3 regions of the Clostridium septicum genome follow, and region 2 is predicted to be linked to each of the others. Evidence: riboswitches for the same ligand, from Rfam matches in the RefSeq annotation. Region 2 holds a riboswitch; each other region holds the start of a gene.
The links. Region 2 has a riboswitch for S-adenosylmethionine ahead of CP523_RS09460 (MGH1-like glycoside hydrolase domain-containing protein). Riboswitches for the same ligand answer to the same signal wherever they lie in the genome.
Positions count from the first base shown of each region.

Region 1: it holds a riboswitch for S-adenosylmethionine, as region 2 does, so the genes downstream of both, CP523_RS11625 (methionine ABC transporter ATP-binding protein) here and CP523_RS09460 (MGH1-like glycoside hydrolase domain-containing protein) in region 2, are expected to answer to the same signal.
Region 3: it holds a riboswitch for S-adenosylmethionine, as region 2 does, so the genes downstream of both, metK (methionine adenosyltransferase) here and CP523_RS09460 (MGH1-like glycoside hydrolase domain-containing protein) in region 2, are expected to answer to the same signal.

Region 1 covers NZ_CP023671.1:2,522,193-2,533,015, forward strand. Annotated here, with positions in the region: gene CP523_RS11580 (phosphatase PAP2 family protein) at 1-450, shown strand, start outside; gene CP523_RS11585 (hypothetical protein) at 527-895, shown strand; gene CP523_RS11590 (hypothetical protein) at 980-1,174, shown strand; gene malQ (4-alpha-glucanotransferase) at 1,470-2,954, shown strand; gene CP523_RS11600 (MerR family transcriptional regulator) at 3,084-3,887, shown strand; gene CP523_RS11605 (MATE family efflux transporter) at 3,938-5,272, shown strand; gene CP523_RS11610 (DUF503 domain-containing protein) at 5,303-5,590, shown strand; gene CP523_RS11615 (hypothetical protein) at 5,659-6,105, shown strand; gene CP523_RS11620 (GNAT family N-acetyltransferase) at 6,293-6,787, shown strand; SAM riboswitch class I at 6,862-7,031, shown strand; gene CP523_RS11625 (methionine ABC transporter ATP-binding protein) at 7,112-8,077, shown strand; gene CP523_RS11630 (methionine ABC transporter permease) at 8,077-8,712, shown strand; gene CP523_RS11635 (MetQ/NlpA family ABC transporter substrate-binding protein) at 8,751-9,563, shown strand; gene CP523_RS11640 (N-acetylmuramoyl-L-alanine amidase) at 9,888-10,571, shown strand; gene CP523_RS11645 (ATP-dependent metallopeptidase FtsH/Yme1/Tma family protein) at 10,629-10,823, opposite strand, start outside.
Region 2 covers NZ_CP023671.1:2,082,928-2,093,750, reverse strand. Annotated here, with positions in the region: gene thrS (threonine--tRNA ligase) at 1-625, shown strand, start outside; gene CP523_RS09470 (NifB/NifX family molybdenum-iron cluster-binding protein) at 718-1,089, opposite strand; gene CP523_RS09465 (metalloregulator ArsR/SmtB family transcription factor) at 1,092-1,469, opposite strand; gene CP523_RS09460 (MGH1-like glycoside hydrolase domain-containing protein) at 1,597-4,044, opposite strand; SAM riboswitch class I at 4,255-4,351, opposite strand; gene CP523_RS09455 (5-formyltetrahydrofolate cyclo-ligase) at 4,419-4,982, opposite strand; tRNA gene CP523_RS09450 (tRNA-Met) at 5,317-5,392, shown strand; tRNA gene CP523_RS09445 (tRNA-Met) at 5,408-5,483, shown strand; partial or broken gene CP523_RS09440 (IS1182 family transposase) at 5,631-6,971, opposite strand; gene CP523_RS09435 (lactate utilization protein) at 7,098-7,736, opposite strand; gene CP523_RS09430 (L,D-transpeptidase family protein) at 7,917-8,600, shown strand; gene CP523_RS09425 (HAD family hydrolase) at 8,627-9,460, opposite strand; gene CP523_RS09420 (cupin domain-containing protein) at 9,636-10,124, shown strand; gene CP523_RS09415 (hypothetical protein) at 10,165-10,823, opposite strand, start outside.
Region 3 covers NZ_CP023671.1:2,231,750-2,242,572, reverse strand. Annotated here, with positions in the region: gene nagA (N-acetylglucosamine-6-phosphate deacetylase) at 113-1,249, shown strand; gene metK (methionine adenosyltransferase) at 1,305-2,480, opposite strand; SAM riboswitch class I at 2,598-2,702, opposite strand; tRNA gene CP523_RS10290 (tRNA-Tyr) at 2,815-2,899, opposite strand; tRNA gene CP523_RS10285 (tRNA-Thr) at 2,905-2,979, opposite strand; tRNA gene CP523_RS10280 (tRNA-Val) at 3,000-3,075, opposite strand; tRNA gene CP523_RS10275 (tRNA-Tyr) at 3,092-3,176, opposite strand; tRNA gene CP523_RS10270 (tRNA-Thr) at 3,185-3,259, opposite strand; tRNA gene CP523_RS10265 (tRNA-Tyr) at 3,286-3,370, opposite strand; gene yyaC (spore protease YyaC) at 3,694-4,224, shown strand; gene mreB (rod shape-determining protein MreB) at 4,276-5,310, opposite strand; gene spoIIID (sporulation transcriptional regulator SpoIIID) at 5,438-5,689, opposite strand; gene CP523_RS10245 (M23 family metallopeptidase) at 5,769-6,518, opposite strand; gene spoIID (stage II sporulation protein D) at 6,696-7,742, opposite strand; gene murA (UDP-N-acetylglucosamine 1-carboxyvinyltransferase) at 7,929-9,188, opposite strand; gene CP523_RS10230 (hypothetical protein) at 9,210-9,857, opposite strand; gene CP523_RS10225 (hypothetical protein) at 10,139-10,330, opposite strand; gene CP523_RS10220 (IS91 family transposase) at 10,345-10,823, opposite strand, start outside.

The DNA.
Region 1 (10,823 bases), 440 kb from region 2:
TTTATGATTTTAATATCATCATTGGGGAATCTAGGGGCCATATGGATAGTATTAGGTATATTATTAATATGTATCAAAAAATATAGAAAAGTTGGCGTTATTTTATTAGTATCACTAATTATAACCAGTATAATTGGAGAAGGAATTATTAAAAATATAGTCCAAAGACAAAGACCTTTTTTATTATGTCCTAATATTAATCTTATAATTAAAGCACCTATATCTTATTCTTTTCCATCAGGACATACGGCCTCTTCTTTTGTAGCAGCCTTTGTATTAGGAAACTACTTTAAAGATAAAAGATATATTTTTTTAATCTTTGCGGCTTTAATGGGATTTTCAAGAATGTATTTATTTGTTCATTATCCGTCAGATGTTGTAGCTGGAATTATATTAGGCTTTATTGGATATAAGCTAACAAATATTTTTAGCGAGAAAATCTTTAATTAAGCAATTTGCATTATAAGTAAATAATTTAATAGAAAATAATCCTATAAACGGAGAGATAGTAGCTATTAATTTTGGAGTGTATGAAACAAGAATTGGATTTCAATTATATGTTGTTGGATCAAAATCTTGGAGTTTTTATGATGATGATTGGATAGATAATAAGGACTATATACCAAAATGTAGAAAATCTAATATAAGATTAATTAATAGAATAAAAAGCTACTATGATAAGGATGAATATATAAAAATGTTTTTTTCAATAATAGTCATAATAACTTATTATATATTAAAATATGTAAAAGAAAACAAATATAGAGTATTAAAAAATAAAAATATTAATATATCATTAGGTTTAGATGACGGGGATATAATAAACTTGTACAGAATATACAATTCTAAAATAGAAGTCTATAAGAAATCAATTTCATTATCTATATATGAATAAATTAATAGTTTTTGAACAATACTATTATTAATAATTCTATAGACATTATGTTCTATAGACAAAATAATAGGAGGTTATTATATTATGGGTATGGAAAAATTAGAAAGAAAAATGAAAAGTTTATACAAACAAGTTAAATCAGGTAAAGTTACAGCTGAAATAGCAGACGAAATAGCAGATATGATGGACTCTATAGAAGATATGGGATCAGATGTGAAAGAAAAGTTTTCAGATATGATTGATGATATGAAAAAATCTATGTCTAAAATGAAAAAGTAATATTGAGTTGTTAAAACACCTAAGTTAATTATTAACTTAGGTGTTTTTAGTATGAAAATTATATATTAGATTTTAAAAAAGCATGTATATTTATCATAAAAGATGATTATGTTTAAATAAGAGATTAAAATAGTTTTAAAGTATATGTTAAAAGAATAATTAATATGTTAGATCAATATTAAATTACTAATAATAGAAAATTAGTTTAAATGTAAGTAAAGTATTTATTAATATAAAAATGAACATATTTAAAGCTTTAATATTATATTAAAAAGACAATAAATTTTTTTATAAGGTGGGGGCAAATATGAAAAGAAGTAGTGGGATTTTAATGCATATTTCATCTTTACCAGGAGATTATGGAATTGGAACATTAGGGGTAGAAGCATATAAGTTCGTAGATTTTTTAAAAAAAAGTGGACAAAGATATTGGCAAATACTACCGTTAGGTCAAACGGGATATGGTGATTCACCTTATCAGTGCGTTTCAGCCTTTGCGGGGAATCCCTATTTTATAGATTTTGATCTTTTAAAGGAAGATGGCTTGTTAAAAGAAGAAGATTATAAAAATGAATATTTTGGTAAAGATAATAATTGCATAGATTATGGAACTTTATTTATAAATAAAACCAAGGTACTTAAGAAGGCTTATAAAAATTATAATTTAATATCAGAAAAAATAAATGAGTTTAGAAATTCTAATAAGTATTGGTTAGAGAATTATACATTATATATGGCAGTTAAGGAACATTTTAACTTGATTAGTTGGCAAAATTGGGATGAAAATATTAGATTAAGAAAAGATGAATCCATAGAAAAATATAAAAAGGAATTGAAGGATGATATTAAATATTGGGAATTTATACAGTATATATTTTTTAAACAATGGAATTCATTAAAGAAATATGCAAATGATTCAGGTATAAAGATAATTGGTGATATTCCAATATATGTTGCAGTAGATAGTGCAGATATTTGGAGTAATCCTAAATACTTTAAAGTGGATAAAAATATGATTCCAACAAAAGTTGCTGGATGCCCTCCAGACCTATTTTCAGAAACTGGCCAACTTTGGGGAAATCCAATTTATAATTGGGAGTTAATGGAGCAAGACGGGTATAAATGGTGGATAAAACGAATAGAGGATAGTTTTAAAATATATGATGTTGTAAGAATAGATCATTTTAGAGGTTTTGAATCTTATTGGGAAGTTCCATATGGAGAAAAAACCGCCATAAATGGAAGATGGGTTAAAGGACCTGGAATTAAGTTGTTTCATACTATTAAAAGAGAATTAGGTGAAGTAAACATTATAGCTGAGGATTTAGGGTTACTTACAGATGAGGTTGTAAAATTTAGAAATCAGACAGGCTTTCCAGGAATGAAGGTGTTACAATTCGCTTTTGGAGGAGGCGATGTTTACTTACCTCATAATTATGAAAAAAATTGTGTAGTTTATACAGGTACTCACGATAATGATACAATTTGTGGATGGTATAATGAAACTGCCACGGAAGAAGAAGTAGAATTTGCTAATAAATATTTAGCTTTGAATTACAAAGAGGGAATAGCTTTTGGATTTATAAGGGGGATCTTTAGTAGTGTTGGAAATTTAGCAATAGCTACAATGCAAGATTTTTTAAGTCTAGGAAATGAAGCAAGAATGAATTTCCCATCTACTTTAGGAGGTAATTGGAAGTGGAGGATAAGAAAATATGAGTTAACTGATGAGTTATCACAGAAGATACTTGAATTAACAAAAAGGTATGGTAGAGAATAATTAAGTTAATAAAAATTATATAGAATAAAAGAATTATAAGAATTTTTGATTTTTAATCTGCATTTTGCTAAATTTAGCATAATGCAGTTTTTTTATATTATAATTAAATTTAGATTGGAGGTTGATTCTATGAAAAATAAATACATGGTAGGAGAAGTTTCAAAATTTTTAAATATAAGTAAAGATACTTTAAGATATTATGATCAAATTGGCATAGTTACACCTAAAAAGAGTGGGAAAAATGGATATAGATATTACACTATGGATAATATAGTTTTATTAACTTATGTTTTAGTATTAAAAGATTTAGATGTTCCACTAAATGAAATAAAGAATATTCTTAGTAATAACTCGCTAGAAAGTATGATAAAGCTAATAGGAAACCAAAAGAGAGTAGTAGAGAAAAAGATAAAAGAACTTCAAGGGATAAAAAGTACTATAAATAGCTTAGAAAAGGCTTTTATTCAAGCCTATAATTACAATAATAAATTTGAAGTAATTGAAAGTCCAAAATTTATATATAAAGAAATTGGAGAAGAAATAGATAGTACCATGTCAACAGTAATGGATGAATTTAGAAGTATCAATGGTTTAAGTGAGATAGTTTATACTGTTATAATAAAAAACATATGTGATATTAAAAAAATAGTAGATAATAATATCTTTTATACTGTTAGCGCTAGAATAGAAAAGTTTGAAAATGAATTCTACATAGGTAAAACAAATATTTTCGAAAAAAGTAAATGTATTCATACTGTTATAAGGTCATCAGATGATATAAAAGAAATAGATTTAATGGAATTAAAAAAGTACTTAAAAGAAAATAGCTTTACAATTAATGGAGATATTATTGCAAGAGCAATAGCTTTTGAACATATAGATGAAAAGCCTATTGATTATTATGAAGTTTGGGTTCCTATAAAAGAGTGTTGACATTAGAGTAACTCAAAGGTTTATTATCTTACTTGAAAGGAAGTGATTATTTGAGCAGAATTTTGGATTTAGGGAAGGATAATATATGGAAATTGTTTTTGAAGTATTCAATTCCAAGTGTTATAGGAACTCTTATATTTTCAATTTACATTGTAATTGATGGAATATTTGTTGGAAGAGCTGTTGGTTCAAGTGGGCTTGCAGCTATAAATATAGCAATGCCATTTTTTAGCACTGCCCTTGCTATAAGTTTAATGGTATCAGTTGGAGGAAACACTATAACAAGTATAGAGCTGGGAGAAGGAGATAAAGAAAAAGCAAGACAGACCTTTAGTTTAGCCTTTTACTCACTTTTAGTGGTTTCTATCATGGCATCTATAATAACATTATTATTTACAGAAAATATAGCAATGTTTCTAGGAGCCAAAGGAGACTTAATAAAGCCAGTAGGGGAGTATTTAGTAGTATTAGCAATATTTATGCCTATATTTACATGTTCAGGATATTTGGCAACTGGACTTAGAACAATTGGAAAACCTAATTATTCAATGATGTGTAATATAGTTGGTTCTGTTTTAAATATAATACTTGACTATATTATGGTAGTAAAATTAGGAATGGGAGTTTTTGGAGCAGCTTTAGCTTCAGGAATAGCTTTTACATTTGCATTTATATTTGGTTTATTAGGATATTTTAATAAAGACTCAGTTCTTAAATTGGTGAAATGCAATATAGATTATAAGAAAATATTTAGGTTTTTTTATAATGGATCTTCCGAAGCTTTATCGGAATTTGCTTTTGCCTTTTCTACATACTTATTTAATATTGTTTTAATGGGAAGATTAGGGGAAATGGGTGTTTCAGCATTTTCTATAATTCAGTATATAGCATCATTAATTGTAGCCGTATATTTAGGTATATCTACAGGGATATCACCTATAATAAGCTATAATTATGGGGCTAAAGAAGGAAATAGAATAAGAGAAGTTACGAAAATATCATTACTAGTTATGAGTTTTCTTGGAATAGTATGTACAGCAACTTTATTTTTCGCAGGAGAAAATTTAATAAAGTTATTTATTGATGGGGATGCAAAGTTAATAGAAATTACTGTATGGGCATGTAAAATATATTCAACTTGTTTCTTAATTAGTGGAATTAATATATTATCATCTACATATTTTACTGCTTTAGAAGATGCAAGAACATCTATAATAATTTCTTTACTTAGAGGAATTGTTTTTATTACAATAGGAATAATAGTATTACCAATATTTTTTGATATTAATGGTATATGGTTAACAGTAACTTTTGCTGAACTATTAACATTATTAGTATCCTATAAATTAATGAAAAAATCTTATTGTAGTATGAAATATAAGTAAAGTTATATTTTAAGGGAAAGAGAGCTTCATATGAAAGTGTTATTAATGAAAGTAAAATTAAGAGCTAGTTGGGTTCATTCTTTAAAGGAAAAGAGGATGGTAGTTAGAAGAATAACGGAAAGATTAAAAAATAAATTCAATATTTCAGTTGCAGAAGTCGAGGATCAGGATATACATCAGATTATTGTAATAGGAATTTCAGCTATTTGTGGCAGTAGTGCTAAAGTTCATTCTACACTAGAAAATATAATAAATTTTATAGAGTGCAATACAGATGCAGAGATAATAAATATAGATACTTTTGAGGATATATATTAAAGGGTATATTTTGTATTTAAGTGGCTATAATCATAAATAAATTATTTATGATTTAAGGGGATTTCATAATGGAAAATATTAATAAGAAAAGTATATTATTTTCAATTGTAATGATATTTATATTAGTGTTTATGTGTTTTAATTGGGGAAAGAAAAATATAGAAGATATTACTAGAAGAGATTTACATTGTTTAGTTGATACTCCTTACTATGTAAGAGGAGTTTATTTAGATGAACAAAATTTAAATGTAAATATATCTGGAAATATGGATAAAGAAGGTTGCGAAGAAATAGTAAAAAAAATATATGGCAAGATAAAGAAGAATTCAATTAAAGGGAAAAACATAGTTGTGAACTTTGCATCAGAAGAAAATAATTTAAATAGAAAAGTAAATGATTCACATGTAGAAAAAATGCATACTAAAGTAATATTAAATCCTAAAAATCTAGATATAAAGGTAAATTTATTTGAGAATTTTAATATGACTCCAGAGATTCTTAAAGTAAATATATAGGATTTTTAACAAATAGTAATGAAAATGAAGTTATGCTTTATGAAAAATATAAAAAAGTATTTTAATAAATAGTTATGATTTTAATGATTTAATAAAAAATTGAATAAATAATTAAATTTAAAAGGTATTTCTTAGAAGAGATACCTTTTATGTTAGAATAGATATAAAAATAATTATGGAGGATAGAATGGAAAGTTTTAGATTAGCAAACAAAGATGATTTGTTTAAAGTAAGCAATATTTTAAAAGAAATAATTAATAATAAACCTGAAGGATTAAACTGGACAAAAGATTATCCTAATGAAGAAGTTATAAAAAATGATATAGAGAAAAAAGAGTTATTTATCTTAGAAATTAATAATGAAATTTTAGGGGCTGTAGTTTTAAATTGTGATGAAGACATAAATTATAAAAAAATAGAATGGAATAGTAATAAAACTCCACTTGTAATACATAGATTATTTGTATCAAGAAATTATATGGGAGAGGGTTATGGTAGCCTTTTATTAAAGAGCGTTATAGATAAAGCAAAAAATCATGGGTTTGAATCAATAAGATTAGATACATTTAGCAAAAATATTAATGCCCAAAAGCTATATATAAAGTCAGGGTTTAAATATAAAGGAACTATCAATTTAGAAGGAAAAGTCGGAGAGTTCTTTTGTTATGAAATGAATTTATAAAAATTTCAGAAAAATGTTGACAAAATTATAAATTAATAATATATTAATATAAACAATAAAATTAAATAAGATTTTTCTTATAAAGAGCGGTGGAGGGACTGGCCCTGTGAAGCCCAGCAACCTACTTTTAAAAGGGTAGAAAATAGAAAGTTTAGATTTATTCTAGATATGTTTATTTTATAAAACCTAAGTTTAGAAGTGTGGTGCTAATTCCTGCAGCTAATTTTTAGCTGAAATATGAGAGTGAATTAATGGGCGACTTTTACGCACTAGAGATTTATTCTCTAGTGCGTTTTTTATTTAATTGAAAAAGGGGGATTATAAATGATAGAAATAAATAATTTAAATAAAAAATTTGGGAGTTTAGAAGTTTTAAAAGATATTTCTTTAAATATAAAAGAAGGAGAAATTTATGGACTTATTGGACATAGTGGAGCAGGTAAATCAACTTTATTAAGATGTATAAATGGATTAGAAAGTTACGATAGTGGATCAGTTAAAGTTATGGGAAAGGAAGTTAAAAGCCTAAATAATAATAAACTTAGGCAATTTAGAAAAGATTTAGGAATGATATTTCAAAATTTTAATCTTTTAGAAAGAAAATCTGTTTTTGATAATGTAGCTATTCCGTTAGAAGTCTGGGGGTATGATAAAAGCTATATACAAAAAAAAGTAAGAGATTTATTAAAACTTGTTGGATTAGAAGAGAAAGCTAAGTGTAAACCAAGGGAGTTAAGTGGAGGTCAAAAGCAAAGAGTAGCTATAGCAAGAGCATTAGCGTTAGAACCTAAAGTATTATTGTGCGATGAAGCTACATCAGCACTTGATCCTAAAACAACAAAGGATATATTATCATTACTTTTACAAATTAATAAAGAACTAGGTATTACAATTGTTATTGTTACCCATCAAATGGAAGTAGTAAAAGAGGTTTGTGAGAAAGTGGCATTAATAGAAGGGGGCTTTTTAAAAGTAGAGGGACAAGCAGAAAAACTTTTCTTGAAACCGGGAGTATCTCTTAAAAAATTTTTAGGAGACGATGATGATGAACTACTACCAAATACAGGGGTTAACATAAAATTATTCTTTCCAAGTACATCATCAGAAAATGCACTTATAACAAAAATGTCTAGAGAAATCTGTGTTGACTTTTCAATAGTTTGGGGCAAACTTGAAAAGTTCAGAGATAATGTACTTGGAAGCTTAGTTATAAATGTTGAAGAAAAAGATAAGGAAAAAATAATAGGATATTTACAAGATAGAAATATAATATTGGAGGTGCTTAAATAATGATAGATATTTTAATTCCAGCATTTTTAGAAACTTTAATAATGGTAGTTTTATCAACAATATTTTCATTAATATTAGGGTTTATTCCAGCAATTATTTTAATATTAACATCGCCAACAGGATTAAGACCTAATAAAGTATTATATAAAACATTAGATTATATAATAAATATTTTAAGAAGTTTTCCATTTATTATTCTAATGGTATCAATAGTTCCTATAACTAGATTTATAGTTGGAAAATCAATAGGTACAGTAGCAGCAATTGCACCACTTACTATTGCGGCAGCACCTTTTGTTGCAAGAGTAATAGAGTCATCATTGAAGGAAGTGGATAGTGGTGTTATAGAAGCGGCAAAATCTTTTGGAGCATCAGATACACAAATAATATTTAAAGTGATGATTAAAGAAGCTATACCATCAATAATATCAGGGTTAACATTAACGATTATAAGTATTATAGGTTATTCAGCCATGGCTGGGGCTGTTGGAGGAGGCGGTCTTGGAGATGTAGCTATAAGGTATGGATATCAAAGATATAAAATAGATGTAATGGTAGTTACAGTTATTGTACTTATAGTTATAGTACAAGGGTTGCAGTCATTAGGAAACTATTTATATAAAAAATTATCATAGATAAAATAAATAATTTAAAAATTAGGAGGTATAAAACTATGAAAAGAAAATCAATAGTATCAGTATTATTAGCAGGGGTTCTAGCTATAGGGTTAATAGGATGCGGAAATAAAGGAGCATCAGAGGATAAAGTTATAAAAATTGGTGTTTCACCAGTTCCTCATAAAGAAATAGTGGAGCATATAGTACCTGAATTGGAAAAAGAAGGGTATGAGGTAAAAATAGTTGAGTTTACAGATTATGTTACACCTAATACTGCTTTAGCAGAAGGAGAACTAGATGCAAACTATTTTCAACATATATCTTATTTGAATGAAACAAATGATAGTAAAAAATTAGATTTAGCTTATACAGCGGAAATACATTTAGAACCAATAGCTTTATATTCAAAAAGTATAAAAAATTTAAATGACCTAAAAAATGAAGCAACTATTGCAATTCCAAATGATCCATCTAATGAAGCTAGAGCTTTAAGACTACTAGAAAAACAAGGTTTAATAAAATTAAAGGATGGAGAACTTATAACTCCCAAAGATATTGTAGAGAATAAAAAGAATTTTAAATTTAAAGAATTAGAGGCTGCACAAATGCCAAGAGTGTTAGAAGAAGTTGATGCTGCAATTATAAATGGAAATTATGCCATAGAAGCAGGATTAAATCCATCTAAAGATGCCTTGGTAATAGAGGATAAGGATGCAGAAGCTGCAAGGATATATAGAAATATATTAGCTGTGAAAAAGGGAAATGAAAAATTAGAGAAAATTAATGCTTTAACAAAAGCTTTAACTAGTGATTCTGTTAAGAAGTTTATAAATGAAAAATATAATGGAGCTGTAATTCCTACATTTTAATAAGTCAGCTGCATCAAAATTATAGTTTAGTAACTATTTTTTAGATACTTTAAATAAAGAGCATTTAGTAAGATTAAATATTTTTACTAGGTGCTTTATTATATTATATCATTTGATTTTCATAAAGTATAAGATATGTCTTTATGATTGGCTATTTAGAGATAGCCCTTTTTTGTTGTAATTTATTAATTAGATATATTTGATTGTATATTTTGTTTATTAAGATATATATTTGTAACCAACATACAGTAATTCTAATATATTAAATTAAGTAGAAATTAATAATTTTATATATTTAATATATAAATATAAGGAGGCATAGTCATGGCAAAATGGATAATCGATGCAGGCCATGGAGGGAATGATTCTGGAGCTATAGGATTAAATGAAAGAAGAGAGTCAGATATAGTTTTAGAAGCAGCCTACGAAGCTAAACGGTTACTAGAGAAAAATGGAGAAACTGTTCTTTTAACTAGGGCGGCTGATATTTCATTAGACTTAGATACAAGAGCAGAAATTGCTAATAAGTGGGATGCTGATTATTTTGTTAGCCTTCATATGAACTCTTTTGTCAATAAATCTATTACTGGAAGCGAAGTATTAATATCTGAAAATGAATATACTGGAGAAGAGTTAGCAAAGCTAATAAGAGATGAATTGATATCTAACTTGAAATCAAATGATAGAGGCATAAAGAAAAGTAATGACGAAATTTTAAAATTAACAAATATGCCAACTATTATAGTGAATGCTGAATTTATATCTAATGAAGAAGTAGAAAAAAGTTTTGATTCACAAAAATATGGGTACATGATAGCCAAGGCTTGTTTAGCCAAGGTAGATAAAGTTTTAATTGATCTTCCAGTGTTAAAACCAAAGACACCATGGAAATCTTCATGGAGAGTTTGTATAGGACATTTTAAGAATTACGATGATGTAGAAGCAGCTGTTAAAAAAGCTAAAAAACAAGGTTATGAAGATGCCTATATAATACCATATGAAGGATAAAAGTGGCCGTCTCTGAAATGATTTTAAAATCATTTCAGTAGACGGTCTTTTTATTTATCAAGATTTAAATAGTTCTTGTATTATATCTCCTTCTAAAGTTTCTTCCTCAAGAAGTGTATTAGCTAAATTATTAAGTGTTCTATGATTATCCTTTAATAACTCAAGGGTTTCTTTATATAAGGAGTTTATTAATGCCTTACATTCATCAACAACGGGTTGTCCATAACTATTAGATAATGAACCAAGACTAGA
Region 2 (10,823 bases):
TCCTAAAGCTTGGGAAGAAACTCAAGTATTAATGAAAGGTATATTAGATCATCTTAATATAGACTATATAGAAGCTGATGGTGAAGCTGCTTTCTATGGACCTAAATTAGATATCCAATTTAAAAATGTTCATGGAAAAGAAGATACAATAATAACTATTCAAATCGACTTTGCTCTTGCAGAAAGATTTGATATGACTTATATAGATAAAGATGGTAATAAAAAACGTCCTTATGTTATTCATAGATCATCAATCGGATGTTATGAAAGAACTTTAGCAATGCTTATAGAAAAATATGCTGGTGCATTCCCTACTTGGTTAGCTCCAACTCAAGCTATAGTTCTTCCAATATCAGATAAGTATAACGATTATGCTGAATCAATAGTTAAAGATTTCAAAAATTCAGGAATAAGAATTTCAGGAGATTATAGAGCTGAAAAAATCGGATATAAGATTAGAGAAGCTAGACTTGAAAGAATACCTTATATTTTAGTTGTTGGTGAAAAAGAAGCTGCTAATAATGAAGTTGCTGTAAGAAGCAGAAAAAATGGTGAAGAAGGAGCTATACCTACTTCTGAATTAAAAAATAGATTAATATTAGAAATTGCTAATAAAGAAAAATAAAATCTATTTAAATAAAATAGTCACTTACTAAAAGTAAGTGACTATTTCTATATTGTAAATTTAAAATATATAATATAATTAAATATTATACCTTAGTGATGAGAACATCCATGATGATTACATGTATGATTCATTGAAAACTCATGTAATTTATCATCATTAAATGCTTTTATATTATCTGCTATAGTTCCTTCTACAGCTCTGTAAACTTTAATTCCTAAAGAATTTAACTTAGCTATAGCTCCTTGACCAATTCCTCCTACTATTACAGCATCTACAACTTCTCCTGATAATGCTTTTATAGGTTGACATTTTCCATGCTCATGTTCTAAATCTCCATTATCTACAGTTGAAACTTCATCTTTTTCTAAATCACATATTACAAATAGTGGAGCTGATCCAAAGTGTCCGTATGGTACACTCTCCATTCCTTCATTTGATTTAACTGGGAAACAAATTCTCATATCTAATCCTCCTCTAATAAATTTTTACAACAAACCTTCTTAGATTTGCAATTATTTTTACATTTTAAAATGTTAAAATCATTAATATTTAATTTATTATTAATTGAGCTTATATCATCATTTATTAATAAGCTCATAAAATCTATAGCATCTTCTAAAACACTTTTATTTAAGTCATAAATAACATAATAGCCCTTTTTATATCCTGTTATCAAATTAACATCTTTTAATATCTTTATATGTTGAGAAACTGCCGCTTCTGATATATTTAAATGTCTTGCAATACCTTTTGCACATATATTTTTTTTAGATAACAATACTAATATTTTTATTCTTGTTTCATCTCCAACTGCTTTAAAAACTTTAACTTTTTCTTTCATACTTATCCCCTGTTTTAATTAAGTATTTGCTTAATTAAATTATAATACTCTTAATTAAATTTAACAAGTATATTTATAAATAAAAAAAATAATTAAGTCTACAAAAATAGACTTAATTATCTTCATTCTAATTTTCTTTATTGTTATTATCATTTTTCTTTTTATAATATATAACCCCACCACCTATAGCTATTATTACTATTACTCCAATTGCTATAGTTACACCTGTTGATTTTTCTGCCTTTTCTACAGATGAGTCTTTATCAGATTCAGATAACTTATCAAATCCTATTTGTGAAGTTGTTTTATCATTTGTTAAAGTATCTTTATACATTATATAATAAGCTGAGGCTGACCAGCTAAAATTCTTAGTATGTAATCCTTCTCCTGTTTCTGGATTATAATTTTCTCTTATAGGTCCATCACTAATTAACCCTTCTGCATTATCAAATAATTTCTTGGATAAAGTTAATGCATCATCATAATAACCATAATTTTGAAGAGCTTCTACACCATATAGAGCCTGATCTAACCAAACAGGTCCTCTCCAATATTTATTAGGATCAAACTTAGGGTTATCTTTTGAAGCTGTTGGTAATGGAACAAAGGTATTAAACATTTCAGGATCCATCATAGCTTTTCTAACACCTTCAGCTTCTTCTTTTGTTGCCATCTTAGCCCATAGAGGTATCCAACCTTCAGTTCCCTTTCCTCTATTTACAAGAAGCTTCTTTTCACTACCATTATCGTTTATTTGTAAATCATAGAAGAATCCGGTTTCTTTATCATACATATTTTTACTTACATAATCTTTAAGATCTTTAGCTTCCTTTTCATATTTTTTAGAGTCTTTATCTTTTCCTAACTCATCTGCCATTGATTTTAGAAATCCTTTTTCTGCATAAAGATATGCATTTAAATCAACTGATTCTTGATTAATAGAATATCCAACTAGTTTTCCATCTTTATCTTTATTTTCAAAGACTTTAACACCTATATCACCTTCTCCATAACCTTCTTCATCGAATCTAGTAGCATTATCCATTCCACTTTCCCATGCCGCAGCTAATATTCTTTCTTCATCGCTATTATTTAAGTCATGTACCATTCCTCCATATTCAACTACGCCATTCTTATCATGGTCTCTATTTCTATACCACCACTCATGATATGCTACTAATTTAGGATACATCTCATTTAAAAATTCTTTATCTCCCGTAGATTTATATACATTCCAGACTGACCAAGCTGCTAAAGCAGGCTTTGAATTTCTTTCATTCCAATTTCCGCCTTCACCGCCTCTTGCTTCATCTTGATTGTAAAATATAGCATCAATTATAGCTCCTTCATCTTCAGGTCTTATTGAATCCCCTTTTTGTATTTGATAATCAAATAGTGCTTTTATATTATTTTTAGCTAGTTCACCATCAAATTGTGCTGTTGCAACTGCTTGTTTCCATGAATCCCATGCCCAAAATCCAACAAACCATTTATATGATAGTGATGGGATTACTCCATCATGCTTAAGAGCCCCTGCTGCACTTCTCCAGTTAGTCATTAAAGTAATCATTGATTTTACTGCTGCATTTTTATATTTTTCGTCTGTTGTTTTTGTTTCATCCTTAAATGTTTGATTTATATATCCTTGCCAACGAGTTTCGTTATCTGCAAATTGCTTATCTGTATCTGTAAAAATATCTTTTACTTTATCTTTTTCTTTATTTAACTCATCACTTGTAAAAGTGTAACTTTCTGCAGTATATGTTTTAAAATTTTGTTTACTTGGTATCTTAACTACATCATTTAAAATAGTTTTATATGTATTTTCATCTACTGTTGTACTAGTATTCCCCTCATACTTTACTACAAATTTAGTTTGATCATTTGAGAAGAAGGACCAAGTTGATCTTATATTTGAAAAATTCACTTGAACGCCTTCACTATTCGCCTCTAATGTTTGATTTAAATCATAGACTTTATTTCCTTCATCATCTTTCTTTAATGCATAAGGTGATTTATTAAATATATTACCAGTCCATTCAAGCTTTAAGTTAAGTTCTTTATCAGTATTATTAACTATTTCAGTTCTTACTAATGCAGTTCTATTTGTTGCAAATATTAAATCTAAGTTAAGAGTTAAATCTGTTAATTCATATTTTTGAACTAATTTTCCTGGATAAAAATCAAAAGAAGTTTTAGCTGATGTTAGATCATATGGTGCATTTGTATTAGCATCTATTATTTTAATTTTACTAATACTATCAGACATATTTATAGGATATTCTTCTCCTACTATTAACGGACCTGTAAAACCTCCATATAAATTAGTATCCCCTGACTTAGGCAAGTAATAAGCATGCCATGCCCCCATATCAGAAAAAGGATTATCAACATTGGTTGAATAATCATCATTTAGATCAATTTGGGGACTTCCAGTTACATCAAGTACATTTTTAAAATCTGCTATTTGAGCTCTTTTATCTTCTGCTAGTACATTAACAAAACTAAAGTTACCAAATAATGCTGTTGTTACAATAGCTGTCGCTACTATTTTTTGTATATTTTTTATAGCCATCTTAACATTTCTCCTTTTCAAAGTTGTATTACTAATAATAAGTCACATAGTAAATGTTAAAATCCACCACCACTTTACTTATTTTCTCAGTACATTTTTTAGTATGTTAAGATTTCATTTAATTTATTCTATTAATGAACTACGTAAAATTCTCTAATTTTATTATTTTGTCATTAAAATAGCACCCTACAATAAGGTGCTATCTTAAAAGTTTTATTTCTCAAATATTTACAAGATTTAGCACCACACATATACAGTAGGTTGCTAGATTTCTTAGGGCCAGTCCCTCCACAATTCTTAATAAAAGTCTAATTCCCAATTAAATTATATTTTCATTATACACTATACTATAATTCTTTTAACTATTTTTACCATTACATATTAATTATTCTATCTTCTGTAATAATATAATTTACATTAATATCATATTCGTCAACATCTATAGAATTCTTTATTTGAAGTTCATAGGCTAAAGCAACTCTATTACTATTTAATTTTATTTCAGATAAATATCTATCATAGTATCCTCCTCCATATCCTATACGATTTCCTTTAAGATCAAATACTACTCCTGGAACTATTATTAAATCTAATTTATCTTTTTCTATACTTCCTTCAAATGAATTTGGTTCTAATATTCCATAATTATCTTCCATAAGATTATTTAAAGAAGTAATCTGAACTGCCTTCATTTCCTTAATTTCTTTAATTATTTTAGGAACAAATATTTTCTTTCTATCTTTTATAGCTATATTTATAAATTCTTTTGTATTTATCTCACTACCATAATTTATATATACAAAAATATTATTACTATTCTTATATAATTCACTATCTAAAAGTGCCCTTAATATTTTATTATCTTTTTTACATTTTTCTTCCTTACTTAAATCATTTCTAAATTCCAGTACTCTATTTCTTAATTCTTTTTTCTTCATCCATTAACACCTCTTTATATAAATGAATTCGTCATACCTACTTTATTATTAATATAAATTTATATTTCACCAAAATCAATTTACGTTATATTCATATAATTTCACTCTAATAATATTTTATCATATGAAATTTATAGATATCTTAATTTTTATTCTATTTATCTTAATTTAGTATAACTTTTAGCTTGTATAATTATCAATATATATGACATATATATAATATATTAAATATATGTCATATAAGAAAAATATATTTAAATATATTTTTCTTATATATCATTGACTTAATAGAATATTAATACTATACTTAGAGAATACTATAATTAATATATATCGCGGGGTGGAGCAGTTGGCAGCTCGTTGGGCTCATAACCCAAAGGTCGTAGGTTCAAGTCCTGCCCCCGCAACCATATTTCCCATAATGCCGCGGGATGGAGCAGTTGGCAGCTCGTCGGGCTCATAACCCGAAGGTCGTAGGTTCAAGTCCTGCTCCCGCAACCAAAAAAAGAACTATACAAAATGTATAGTTCTTCAGTTTGTTGAAAAACCTCTGTTAAAAAACAGAGGGTTTTTCTATTATTAATTATGAATAAAACTTATATTTAAAATATCATCCAAAATAATACGAATAAAATCTAAAAGTAGCAAAGATAGTCTTGTTGCTATCTTTTTCATATTCTGCACTGCTGCAGTTAGTAGGCATTGCTCGGATACTTTTTCGCGTCCGCGGAAGCGAGCATAGCGAAGCCCATGCAAATTTTTTGAATCTGCGAAGCTTCGCTCAACTGTTTCTTTTCTTCTATTGTAAATTCCCTTTCCTTTTTCAGTTTTAAGAAAGTTCTTATTATCATCTTTATGATTTTCCCAAACATGTCGTCTAATTGTTTTATATTTAGCTTTTTCTCCAAGACACTTATCTTTATGAGGGCAATACATACAAATTTCTTCAAAACATCTATATTCTCTATAGCCTTCGCGAGTCGTAGTTTTATATATTAACGCAACATTATTGGGGCAAATATAGATATCTTTATCATAGTCATAAATATATTTATTCTTAGTATACATTCCTTTTTTATGAGGAGAACGTCTATATGCAACTACTGGTGTTATATCTCTATCTACAATCCCCTTGAAAATAGGATTACTTGAATATCCTGCATCTAAACCAAGATATTTTGGCTTTATACTAAATACTTCTTTAATTCTATCTATTCTATTTAGTATTGGCTCGCTATCGCTGACATTACCAGGGGTAACATGTACATCCATAATAATATTATTTTTACTATCTACAGTTCTATGATCTAAATAAAAGAATCCTTCTGGTTTATTATCTCTCATCATATATCCACTATCAGGATCTGTAGTACTTTTCTTAATTTGCTTTGTTTCTTCTTTTTCTTTTCTTGGTTTTAAAGGTTTTTTATTATGATTTTCTCTATCTAAATTCACATCAATATCTAGTTGTTCTATATACTCTTTAGGTGTTACTTGTACTTCAATTTTTTCAAACTTACGCTTATTAGCATTAGCTTTTATATGTGTTGAATCAGAGTAAAGAATCTTACCACCAACTAATCCTTTTTCCATAGCTTGAAGAACTATATTATCAAATATTTTTTGTGGAATATCAGTACCTTTAAATCTTCTAATTCTATTTTGACTTATTGTAGATGAATCTGGAATTTTTTCAGTAATTGAATAACCTAAAAACCATCTATATGCTAAGTTTACTTCTATGTCTTTAACTAGTTGCCTTTCGGAGCGGATGCCATAAAGATATCCTATAAATAACATTTTAAATAGTACTACTGGATCAACAGCTGGTCGACCATTTGTATGGCAATACAAATCATTAGTTAACTCTCTAATAAATGAAAAATCTATGTATTTATCAATTTTTCTTAATAAATGGTCTTTCGGAACTAATTGTTCTAGCATAACCACTTCCATTTCATTTTGCGCTTGTCTTCTTTCGTTTATCATCACCAAAACCCCTATGTAATAAATTAATATATTTTAAATTATATTACATATTTGTATAAAATTAAAGACTGCTGACACTTTGTCAGCAGTCTGAAGAACTATACAAAATGTATAGTTCTTTTTATATTAATATCCTACTTCATCCCCTACTACTATTACAGTAAATCTACCTGGGAATTTTGCTCCATTATTTACTACTGATAAATAGTTACATACTCTTCCCTTTACAAAACAATCCTCACATATTCCACTTTCAGCACATGGAGTCTTATGATTTATTCTTTTTGCGTTCATTATAGCAACCTTTTTTATTCTAGCTAATGCTTCATCCATATCTTTAACCATCTTATTTGCACCAATAACTACTATTACCTTTTTAGGTCCAAATATCATACCTGCTGCTCTATTACCTGAACAATCCATATTAACAAGTTCTCCAGCTTCTGTTACTGCATTAGTACTAGTTATTAAATAATCAGCTACCATTGATTGTCTCATAATTTCTACAATTTCTACAAAAGGTAGATCTTGATATCTATCATAAAATTTATAATTTCCATTTCTTATAGTATTAACTAAATCCATTTCATTTAAAGTTACCGATCCACCTAATGCAATACTTGATCCTTCTGGAACTAATTCTAAAACCTTTTCTTTTGCCTCCATTACATTATCTACATATATAGCATTATATTTTCTTTCATTTAATATATCTACTAACTTCTTTCCATCGCATTCAAGTTTCCACTTTTTAACCTTGTCCATTTTAAAATTACCCCTTTTCCTAAAAATCATTATTGTTATTATAATATTAACATATTTCTTTCAAGTTAGTAAACCGGTTTTTAAAATTAGTTAATAATTTTCAAATAATTAAATACTTTTGAATAATTTTTTTTCCTTTGCCCAATTATAAGTATATATAATTATATAATAGGTGGGCTTATGAAGAAAAAATTTAATTTCTTAATTTTAACATTAATATTATTCATATTTTTACCATCAAATTTCATTAATGCTAATTCATTAGAAAATAATACTGAACCGAAATATATTATTTATATTGATGTTAACTCTTTTACCTTGAACCTAATTGATAAACAAACTAAAAAAATTGTTAAAACATATCCTGTGGCAGTTGGAAAACCTAAAACACCCTCTCCTATAGGAACATGGCAAATAACAAGCAAAGCCCTTATGAAAGATGCTTATGGAGGGTATTGGATGGGATTAAATGCACCATGGGATACTTTTGGAATTCATGGAACAAATAGACCTGATTCTATTGGTACTATGGCTTCTGGTGGATGTATTAGAATGTATAATCACAACGTTAAAGAATTATTTAATTTAGTTGAATATGGAACTTCAGTAGTCATTAGTGGAGGACCAAATTGGAGATTTTCTCAATATAATAGAGTTATAAAACCTAATGATAAAGGTACAGATGTTTATTTAGTTCAAGTGAAACTTAAAGCTCTTGGCTACTTTCCTTATGATGTTAATGGCATTTATGAACTTTCACTAGAAAATGCTGTGCTTCAATATAGGTCAGAACATCATTTGTCAGAAACAAAAGAAATAGATGGTGAATTTTTAGATTCAATTGGTTTATGGAAATTTGAATAGAAAAAGAGTGCTTTCGCACTCCTTTTCTATTTAAAGAATCTTTTATTTTTTTCTAAAATAAACTTTGCTACTCCATCATCATTATTACTACTTATTACCGCTGTTGCTATTTTCTTTAAACTTTCTGTTGCATTTTCTGTTGCATAACATTCATCAGAAATTTTAAACATTGGAATATCATTAACATTATCACCAAAAGTTATAAGTCTATCTGAATCTACATAATTGGATAGTAAATTTATTGCATTTGCCTTAGAAGCTTCTGAACTATATGCTTCTAAGAAATATCCATCTCCATAAATATCTCTATAATAATCTACAGTAATTCCTTCTATGATTTTAAGTTTATCATATATAGGCTTAACAATTTCTAATTTATCAAAAATTATAAAATTTATAATTTCTGATCCTTCACTTGCCTTATAATAATCCGCTACCTTAATAAAGGTTTTTAAAGGCTTATTACATCTTTCATCATAAAAATTTTCTTCCATACTACAGGTAAAATCCTTATGGTACACCCATAAATGATTATCTTTTATTGCATAAACAAAGCAATTTTTCTTATGTTCCTTAAAAATATCTAATACCTTTATAACTGATGAGTCCTTAATTTTTTTAATATCAATATATTTATTTTCATTTATATCGTATATTAACACACCATTCATCATTGCAACTGGTAACGTAATATGTATTCCTTTTAAAATATCTACTGCTGTGGCGGGTGTCCTTGCTGTAGCTACAGTAAACTGAAGTCCTTTGTTTATTAGTCTATTTAGTTTATCTTTAGAAAAATTACTTATTTCTTTATCACTATTTAATAGTGTACCATCTAAATCTGAAACATATAAATCCATCTTATATCCTCTTCTTCTATAGTTTTAATTTATTATATATTTAAATATTTTTTATTGTTACTATTTTAAGTTTTTAAAATCTAATTAACTCATATAATTTTATACTAGTTTTATTTATGTATACTCTAGTATAATATACTTTAATCATAAATAAAAATATTATATTAAGGAGAGTATTATGGAATCTGCTAAATATTATATAAAAAAATTAGGCTTAATTCCCCATGTTGAGGGTGGCTATTTTAAAGAATCTTTTCTATCCACTGAAAGTATTAATCAAAATTCTAATGAATATAGATGTTTATGGAGTAGTATTTATTTTCTTTTAGAAACTGGTGAAGTTTCTAATTTTCATAGACTAACTTCAGATGAAATGTGGTATTATCATGCCGGCTCTTCATTAACAATTTATATGATTTCACCAAATGGTGAACTTATTACTAAAAATTTAGGACTTAATATAGATAAAGGTGAATCACCCCAAGTATTAGTTCCTAAAAATTATATCTTTGGTTCTGCAATGAATAATGAAGGTTTTTCACTTGTTGGTTGTATGGTTTCACCTGGATTTGACTTTAAAGACTTTGAATTATTTGAAAGAAATGATCTATTAGAAAAATATCCTGAACACGAAGATATAATAGTTAAACTTACTAGAAATTAAAATTTAAGGCTGTTAACAAATAAGTTAACAGCCCACATTATTATTTTATATTTTTTAGAATCTCAATAACTTCTGGCATTTTTTCCTGCACTTTAGCTAAATCCTCTTCTGCTTCAGCGTATATCTCATTATATATCTCTCCTGGATCACTACTATACAATTGATTACTATAACAAGGATAACAAGGTAATACATTATCTGTTCTCCATACCTCACACCCTTGATAAGGATTAGCTGTTCCAATATATAAGTCATTACACTTATCTACATATAATATTCTTCCACCATAATTATATCTATTACAAAGTCCCTTTCTTATTGCTAAATCAAAATGAATTCCATCATCAGATACATACAAATTAAATCCAAATGGATAATTCTTTTCATTTAAAATCCTTACTGCCAATTCAAATATTCTTATTAATGCTTCTACAATTACTATCCCTAGTTCTGCTTCTAATAAATCTCGATTAGCTAAAATTAGATCTAGTATAAGTTCTACATTAGTTGCACTATCAAAAGTACTTACTAATAATTTCCCTTTATACTCCTGTATTTGCCAAGCATATACATTAAATGGATTATCAAATCCTGATCCTAATCCTGATAAACTCTTACCTCTATGCCCAATAGGATTTGTCTTAATTAATGCTGGACCACCTACAACTAATCTCCAGTTATCTCTTTTATCTATTCGTA
Region 3 (10,823 bases), 150 kb from region 2:
TTAATAATATTTTAATCTTATACTTTTTATTATATAATTATAACATAAGTATAATTTTTAAAATTTATTATCTAATAATTTATTATCTTAAGAGAAAATATGGAGGTGCGTTATGTTAATTAAAAACTGTAACATAATTTTCTTAGACAGAATTGAAAACGGTTCTGTACTAATTGAAAACGGTAAAATAAAAGAAATTAATCCAACTAACATAAAATGTAATGAGGTTATTGATGGTGAAGGTCTATATCTTTCACCTGGATTTATAGATGTTCATATTCATGGTGCTGGTGGCTACGATACTATGGATGGTACTGTAGAGGCTATAAATGAAATATCTAAAGCAATAGTAAAGCATGGAACAACTTCCTTTACTCCAACTACTATGACAGTTTCTATTGATGCTATAAGAAAATCAATGGAAGCTATAAAAACTTGTAAAGAAAACGGTACTGATGGGGCACAAGTTTTAGGTGCTCATCTAGAAGGACCTTTTATAAGCCCTAATGCAATTGGCGCTCAAAACCCTAAGTATTTAATTGCTCCAACTATAGAAAATTATAATTCTATGGTTGGAGATGCCAAAGACGCAGTAGTTTCAATTACTATCGCTCCTGAAGTTCCTGGTGCAACTGATTTAATTAAATACCTATCAGAACAAGGAATTGTTTGTTCAATGGGGCATACAAAGGCTACTTATGATGAAGCTATGGAAGGTATTAAATGTGGTTGCTGCCATTCAACTCATTTATTTAATGCCATGACTCCATTTACTCACAGAGAACCTGGCGTTGTTGGAGCAATCTTTGATACTGATATAACTACAGAAACCATATCTGATGGAATTCATATTTCATTTCCATCATTAAGAGTCGCTTATAATCAAAAAACAACTGATAAAGTTTTATTAGTAACTGATGCTATGATGGCATGTGGAATGCCTGATGGTATGTATTCACTTGGTGGTCAAGATGTTGTTGTTACTAATGGAGCAGCAAGATTAACTAGCGGTAGTTTAGCCGGATCAGTTCTAACTTTGGATAAAGCAGTTAGAAATGTATTTAATAATACTAAATATCCATTAAACGAAGTAGTTAAAATGGCTACATTTAATGGTGCTAGGCACTGCAAAGTTGAAGATAGAAAAGGTCTTATAAAAGAAGGTTACGATGCAGACGTAATATTATTTGATGAAAATATTAACATAAGAAAAGTAATAGTTAATGGTGAAGTTGTTCATACAGCTTAAAATTCATTGTAATAAAAAAAAGATATAGAGTTTGAGGCTCTATATCTTTTTTATATTAAATATATTTCTTTATCTCTTCAACTTTATTTAAATTTTCCCATGGTAAACTTAAATCATTTCTTCCAAAGTGTCCATATGCTGCAGTTTGTTTATATAAAGGTCTTCTTAACCCTAAATCTCTTATAATAGCACCTGGTCTTAAATCGAATACTTTTTCTACAATTAAAGCTATTTCTTCATCTGATTTTTTACTAGTTCCAAAAGTTTCTATTGAAATTGATACTGGCTTAGCTACTCCTATAGCATATGCTAATTGAACTTCTAGCTTATCAGCTATTCCTGCTGCTACTAAATTCTTAGCTACCCATCTTGCTGCATATGCTGCTGATCTATCAACTTTTGTTGGATCTTTTCCTGAGAATGCTCCACCACCGTGTCTTCCTGCTCCACCATATGTATCAACTATTATCTTTCTTCCTGTTAATCCTGAATCCCCTTGTGGGCCTCCAACTACAAATCTACCAGTTGGATTTATAAAATATTTAGTCTTTTCATCTAATAATTCTGCTGGAACTACTGCTCTTATTACATGTTCCATTAAATCTTGTCTTATTTGTTCTTGTGTAACGTCTTCTCCATGTTGAGTTGATATTACTATTGTATCTATTCTTATAACTTTATTATCATCATATTCTACTGTAACTTGAGTCTTACCGTCTGGTCTTAAGTATGGTAATGTACCATTCTTTCTTACTTCTGATAGTCTTCTAGATAATCTATGTGCCATTGCTATTGGTAATGGCATATATTCTTCTGTTTCATTTGTTGCAAAACCAAACATCATACCTTGATCTCCAGCTCCTACAGCTTCAACAGAGTCATTATCTCCTTGTCTTGATTCTAAAGCTTCATCTACTCCCATAGCTATATCGCCTGATTGTTCATCTATTGAAGTTAAAACTGAACATGTATCGCAATCAAATCCATACTTAGCTCTATCATATCCTATTTGTTTTATAGTGTCTCTAACAACTTTCGGAATATCAACATAACAATTAGTTGATATTTCTCCCATAACTAATACCATTCCTGTAGTAACTGCTGTTTCACAAGCAACTCTAGCATTAGGATCTTTTGCTAATATACTATCTAATACGGCATCTGAAATTTGGTCACATATTTTGTCTGGATGCCCTTCTGTAACTGATTCTGATGTAAATAATCTTCTCATTTATATTTCTCCCTTCATTTTATTGATATTAATTCTATATACACCTGTTATAATCTAAATAAATTTAAGTAATAAAAAAGTCTCTTCGATAAGAAGAGACTTTAACTGTCAAACTCTTTCTTATCTTGTAGAATTATATTCCACAGGAATTGGCACCTTTGTGATATATCACAGGTTGCCGGGTTTCACAGGGCCCTTTCCCTCCACCTCTCTTGATAAGAACTAATATCATTTTTTTATACGAGTCAAATTATATCATTTTTTATATTATTGGTCAACATTATTAATAATTTTTTTAATAAAAAAAAAGCAAGATTTAATATCTTGCTTTTAATGGTGGGGGAGGACGGATTCGAACCATCGAAACGAAACGTAACAGATTTACAGTCTGCCCCCTTTGGCCACTCGGGAACTCCCCCATTATTGGAGCTGGCAATAGGAATCGAACCTACAACCTGCTGATTACAAGTCAGCTGCTCTACCGTTGAGCCATGCCAGCATATTGTTTTTTATTTTAAGTGGTGGGCACAACAGGGATCGAACCTGTGACCCTCTGCTTGTAAGGCAGATGCTCTCCCAGCTGAGCTATGCGCCCTTAAAAATTAATAAAATGGTGGGGGAGGACGGATTCGAACCATCGAAACGAAACGTAACAGATTTACAGTCTGCCCCCTTTGGCCACTCGGGAACTCCCCCATTTTATTTGGAGCTGGCAATAGGAATCGAACCTACAACCTGCTGATTACAAGTCAGCTGCTCTACCGTTGAGCCATGCCAGCATATTTGTTAAATTAAAATTAAAGTATGGTGGGGGAGGACGGATTCGAACCATCGAAACGAAACGTAACAGATTTACAGTCTGCCCCCTTTGGCCACTCGGGAACTCCCCCATAATTTAACTTTTTGATTCTTATGTCTCGAACAAATCTTATCTGCTCGACTGACAATGACTAGTATATAATCATTAACTATTAATTTCAAGTTCAACTTTTACCATTTTATAAGAATTAAAGTATTTATTCTTTAATTTACTCTTATTTCCTTCATATTATGCCTATATATAAATTTGTTTAAGTTTTAATTTTTTTGAATAAATCTTCATAAGTAACCTATATAATTAAATATTTATATTTGAATCCTATATTATTTTTATAACTATATATTATAATCCTTGTTCCTTCCTCATATATATTATCTATAAGGGGGTGAAGCTTTGGTAAAACATAAAGTTTTTTATGAATCTGATTTGGCTTATTATGAGATTGCTAATGTTTTAAAAAACTATATATCTAAAAATACAGTAATTGTATGCATTGGAACAGATAAATGTATAGGTGATTGTCTAGGTCCTTTAGTAGGTACATATCTAATAGAAAATAACTGCGACCTTCCTGTTTATGGTACTATAGAATCTCCTATACATGCACTAAATATAGAAAAACGTTTGTCTCAAATAAAAAAACTTCATCCTAACTCTACAATTATTGGTATTGATGCATGCTTAGGTGATACAAAATCCATAGGTGAAATTCATATAAGAAATTATCCAATTCATCCTGGTAAGGGAGTAGGTAAATTATTACCTGATGTGGGATCTGCTTCTATAATAGGTATAGTTGAATCTAGTGACAATGCAGAGTTTTTTACCTCTCGTAGCATTCGTCTTCATCTAATTATGAGTATGGCAAAAGTAATTTCTAAGGGTATATCCAAAGCTTATTATTTATCTAATATAACTAACTAAAAATAAAAAGGTATAGAATTTTAAAATTCTATACCTATATATCAAATAATATTAATCAATTAATGTTATTTCTTGTCCAATTAATGATGAATCAATTTTATCTAAATATCTTAAAACCTCACCAGTTCCTTCTACTACGGCTTCTACTGAATTATCTGCAATAGAGACTGATACTCCTGTTTCGTTTTGTATTACCTTATCTAATCCATCTAATAATGATCCTCCACCGGTCATTAAAATCCCTTTTTCAATTATATCTGCCGCTAATTCTGGTGGAGTTCTTTCTAAGACAAACTTAACTTGTTCTACAATTAATCCTACAGACTCTTTTAATGCTTCTCTTATCTCATCTGTACTAATTGAAACTTCATCTGGTAAACCTGTAACTAAATTTCTACCTTTCATTGTAGTAACCAAATCTCTCGATCCTTTAAATACAGATCCTATATTTACCTTTAATTCTTCAGCTGTCTTTTCTCCAATCATAATTTTATACTTGCTTCTAACATATTTTATTATAGCATCATCAAAAGTATCTCCTGCCACCTTTATTGAGCTTCTAACAACAACCCCTCCAAGAGATATTACTGCTATATCTGTAGTTCCTCCACCTATATCAACTACCATAGATCCATTGGGCTTGGTTATATCTAAGCCAACTCCTATTGCAGCTGCCAAAGGTTCTTCAATTAAATGTACTCTTTTAGCACCTAAGTTTGTTGTAGCATCCATAACTGCTCTTTTTTCAACTTCCGTGGCTTGTGAAGGTACACATACCATTACTTTAGGCGCAGTTATTTTTGCTTTTCCATACGCTTTTTTTATGAATTCTTTTAACATTTTTTCTGTTATATCATAGTCTGATATAACACCGTTTCTTAATGGTCTAACCGCAACTATATTTCCTGGTGTTCTTCCTATCATTTTTCTTGCTTCTTCACCTGCAGCAAGTACTTTATTATTGCTTTTATTAATGGCAACAACTGATGGTTCTTTTAATATTACACCTTTTCCCTTAACATAAACTAAAACCGTAGCGGTTCCTAAATCGATCCCCAAATCAGTACCACGTCTCCAAAACCACATTCCTCTTTCACTCCTATTGACTTAATTCTATTTTACTAAATACTACATAATTCTTCCTTATTTTTTTATTATATATGGAATATGGTGATGATTCAATGATTTTTATCCTTCCTTTTTAATTCAGCTATTAATCTACTGCCTTATATTTTAGCTTAGTAGCTTTTCCACCTCTAATATGTCTTTCTGCTTTATTTAACTCTAAAATTGTATGTGTTTGTTCTGCTATTACAGGGTTTATTTTAGGCAGCCTCTCAGTCATATCTTTGTGTATAGTGCTTTTACTTACCCCAAATACCTTTGCAGTTTTTCTTATTGTATCTTTAGAATCTATAATATATTGTGCTACTTCTAATACCCTTTCTTGAATATAATCTTTCAAAATGCTACCTCCTTTATAAATATAATTTGTATATTTTCATCAGCCATTTTCAAATAGAAAAAGACTGATGAAAATTTTTTTATTCTGCTTTGTAAGTAAAATATTTTGTTGGATCTAAGTCTTTTCCATTAGAATCTTGAACTTGTAAATTAATATGTTCACCAAACTCGCTATTAGTAAAGATTTTAGAGCTTTCTCCAACCTTTCCTATAACAGTTTCCTCTGTTACTTTATCTCCAACTTTAACTTTTATGTCTGAATCTAAATTACAATACTTAGTATTTACTCCATTAGCATGAGCAATAAGTACGTAATTTCCTTCCTCTGCCCTTTTTGAAACTTCTTTTACTTCTCCAACTGCAGCTGCTTTTACATCTGTTCCAACCTTAGCTTTTACATCTATTCCTCTAATATTTCTACTTGTTCCATCTTTCATTCCTTGTGGTTTTGGATATGAGTATGATCTAGAAATAGTTCCTTCAATCGGATTGATAAATTTTACTTCTGAATTTGTTCCTGCTGAAACATTAACATCCTTTTCTGTTGTTGCTACTTCTTGATTGGTTTCATTTTCAGTTTGAGCTACTTTTTCTTCTGTATTATTTTGAACTCTATCTGCATTTTGCTTTTGAACCTCTGAAGTAGTCTTATCATCAACATTTAATGTAAATTCCTTCTCTGATTGTTTTGCTTGTTCTTGTTTTAATTTATTTTTCTTACTAGTTACTACTGTCACTGTTGCAACTAAACATAAGCAAAGGAATAGAACTAAATAAAAGCCCTCCTTTCTAAAAAAGTTTTTTACCTTATCTTTTTTATTTTGGTCCATATCAACACCTCCTTTTTGTATTCTTGCCCTTTACTGTAAATTAATACATGTATTTTTATTTTTCTTTACATCAAATTTCAACATTTCTTGTCGAATTTTCAAAAAGTAAATAAATTTATTAAATTCAATAAAAAAGAAGATCTAGAAATTGAAATTTCTAGATCTTCTCTGTTTTAATTATTTAAATTCTATATCCTTTAATTGGGTATCCGTATAATAATGGGAAAGTATTTCCTTAAAATTCTTTCCTTCTTTTGCCATAACATTTGCTCCCCACTGACTCATTCCTACTCCATGACCATATCCCTTACATTTAAATATTATTTCACTTTCACTTATATCAAATTCAAAGTTCGTTGAATTTAGCTTAAGTAAATGTCTAAATTCTGTTCCTTTAATTCTCTCCTTACCAATTCTTATTTCTTTTACCCCACCAGCATCACTTTTACTTATAATTTCAATATTCCCTGATAAATTATTAATATTTAATCCTGATTTTTCATAATTTGAATTTATAATGTTTATAAACTCATCTATACCTATAGATTTTTCACTTTTGAATTTAGGTGCAATTTCTTCTCCTAAACTTTCTGTAGATACTAAATATGGAACATCATTAGAAAAAACATCTACCGAATTTTCTGTCTTTCCAGAACTTGTTGCAAAAAACTGTGGATACATAACTAAATTTCCATTATAAGTTAAAACTTGTCCTTTAGTTTCATTAACAGCCTCCTCTATTTTCTTCCAATTATTATCCCTATCTTTTTCACTCCATTTTTCAAGTCTACTTTCTTTACTTATATATACTTGACAATGTGTTGAATCACATACATCTCCACCTGCTTTTTCTGCCTTTACACAAGGCTTTATTTTTTTAGTAGCAACATAAGTTCTAGCTGCTATAGCCTGAGCCTTTAAAGCTTCTAGTTCAAAACTAGCTGGCATTTCTCCAGACACTACACTTTTCACATAATCTTCTAAAGGAACTTCTACTACTTTATTTTCATTTTCTATAAACACTTTAATAATGTCACTTCCTTTAATCTCTATATATGTTGCATTCTCCGTTACTACTTTTGGTGCTTTAGGAGATTCCTTTTTTTCAGATTTACTATCAGAATTTATAACCATAATTGGTATCCCAATCATAAAAAACAAAACTAATATACTAATTGTTACTAACATCATTATTCCTTCTGGTAATTTAACTCTCTTATTCATCTCCACTCCTCCTGTAAAGCTTCTACATTTTAATATATTAGTCTATTTTTTAAAATATACTTTATTTTATTTTTTCTATGTTAAGCTGTAATAAATAAATTTTTTCAAAATTAAAGAACTTAGATAATTCATCTAAGTTCTTTAACTGGATAGATGTATTATTTTTTATATAGAAATTTTATGAATTTATTCATCAATTCTATATACATCTGCACCTAACTTTCTAAATTTTTCTTCAATATTGGTGTATCCTCTATCAATATGATATAAATCTCCAATTTTAGTATCACCATGAGCTGCTAATCCTGCTAATATCATAGCGGCACCAGCTCTTAAATCTGTAGCTTTTACATCACAACCAGTCAATGCTTCAACACCATCTATAATGGCAGTTCTTCCATCTATTTTTATATTAGCCCCCATTCTAACAAGTTCTGCTACATGCATAAATCTATTTTCAAATACGGTTTCAGTAACAATACTTGATCCCTTTGTTAAAGATAATAAACTCATCATTTGAGGTTGCATATCTGTAGGAAAACCTGGATATGGTAATGTTTTTATATCTACAGGACTTTTACTACCTGTTCCATCAACAACTATACTATCATCTTTAGTTTCAAATTTTACTCCACATTCTTTTAGTTTTTCAATAGTTGGACGTAAATGTTCTTCATTTACACCATTAATAGTAATTATACTATTTGTTATTGCTGCTGCCACCATAAATGTTCCTGCTTCTATTCTATCGTAAAGGGGCTTATACTCTATTCCATTTAAAGCTTCTACCCCCTCTATGGTTATTCTACCCATTCCAGCCCCTTCTATATGAGCTCCCATAGAGTTTAAAAAATTAGCTAAATCCCATATTTCTGGTTCTTCTGCTGCATTTTCTATTATTGTTGTTCCTTTTGCTAAAACAGAAGCCATTAGAAGATTTTCTGTAGCTCCTACTGAAGGAAAATCTAAATATATTCTATTGCCTTTTAATTCTTTAACTTCTGCTTCTACAAAACCATGTCCTATTTCAATATCTGCTCCTAGCATCTTAAAACCTTTTAAATGCAAATCTACTGGTCTACTTCCTATGTTACATCCACCTGGAAGTGATATCTTGCATTTGCCAAATCTGGCCAACATAGGTCCCATAATTAAGAAAGATGCTCTCATCTTTCTTATTAAATCATTATTTGTATCCATTGGTTCTATATTACTAGTATTAATTTTTAGGTCACCTGTAATTTTTGAAAAATCTACATCACAATTTAATTCTTCAAGTAAATTAGCTAAAACTGAAACATCTTCCAATAAAGGTGCATTCTTAATTATTACTTCATTTGGGCTTAATATGCTAGCTACCATTATAGGTAAAACAGAGTTCTTCGCTAGACTTATATCTACCTCACCATTGAGTTTTTTTCCACCTTTAACTATAATTTTTTCCATATTATCCTCCATAATGAATTGTTAGTATGTTATGAATATCATAGGTGTTCCTACAACTATGTATTCACCTGTATCGTACTTTACATTCCCTACATTAACCCTTTGGTTATCTCTTAATTTAGCTTTTGCTACATAACCATTATGGATATCAAGGCTTTCTAAAGTGCCTTCTTTTATATAATTTTTTAGTAATTCCTGAACATAATTTTCATCCGATGTTTTTATCTTACCCTTTATGAAAGTAAAATATCTTACTTGTATAGATTTATTATTTTGAAATTTTACTAATTCTTTCTTTAAATCAGCTGATTTCTTTGTATTTTTATTATTTAAATAAATAATTTCAACTTTTGTTTTGTTCTTTTCTTCCCAAATATTCACAGTAATTTCTTTTTCTAAATCCTTGTATATAATTTTATTTTTATTTAATTGTATATCATCTTTAATATTTTTCTTCAATTCCATTAATAGCCTATACTGTTCATCTTTAAAGGTACTTTGTGATACATATTCCATTTTAATACCATTTTGAACAAAGTCACACTCTTCCATAACTTTATTTTCTATTGTATTAAAGCTATTTTGTGATTTTTCTTCTACAAATGGAATTGCTTCAATAAACAATAGAGAAAAGATTATAAAAGGGATTAGCTTAAATTTCTTCTTCATATCTTTCCCCACCTTTCCTCTAAATTATTGTCCAAATTTTGAAATACTATACAAAATTTATAACTATAATATAATATATAAATTTAGTTGAAAATTGTGATAGATTGTCAAAGAATTCATGTATATCTATGTACTAATATTGATAAAAATATACTTTTACCGAAATATATAATTATAAAATAAAAAAGTGGCTTTCGCCACGCTCCCTTCGGGAATTTAATTTTAAGTACCTTAAGAAGCATAGAACCGATATCTGTTCTATGCTATATTTTTCCTATTAATTAATACTTTATTCCATATACTCCAGTATACTCTTTAGGCCTCATTACTCCTCCGCACTTTTCACATGAAAAGCATGGTGGTTCATCAACATTGCTTTGATCCATTTCATCAAAATATTCAACTACTTCTTTAGGAATATTTTCTTTAGCTCCGCAAATAGTACAAATATATAATATTTCCTCTGTTTTCATCTTACTTCCTCCAACTAAGTTGTTTTCGGAATTATTTTACCACTTAATATACGTTTAGTAATAGCATAATTTTCTATAGCCTTTTCTAATTTTTCTTCATTCTCTTCTATAATCTTAATTCTCAGCCGTTCCCTCATGGACCCATATTTAGGATATACAATATCATGAAATCTCATTTTATTACCACAGTTAGGACATTTACACGGATTTACACCACTTATTGCCAGTATTCTATTCTCCCAAGTTGCTATAGATCTTCTTATACTTAATATCTTTTCATCTATCATTTTTATAAAATTAAATTTTCCTTTGCTTCTTCTAGAATAAATTCCAAAGTATCTTATCATTTTAAAATTTTTCTCTGGAATATGTCTTATTATTCTTTTTATGAACTCATATACATGTACAGTTTCAACTATGACCTTATTATCTTCATGTCTAGTATATTTATAAGTCACATTTTCACCATCATATTTAAGAATCCTTGATTCCG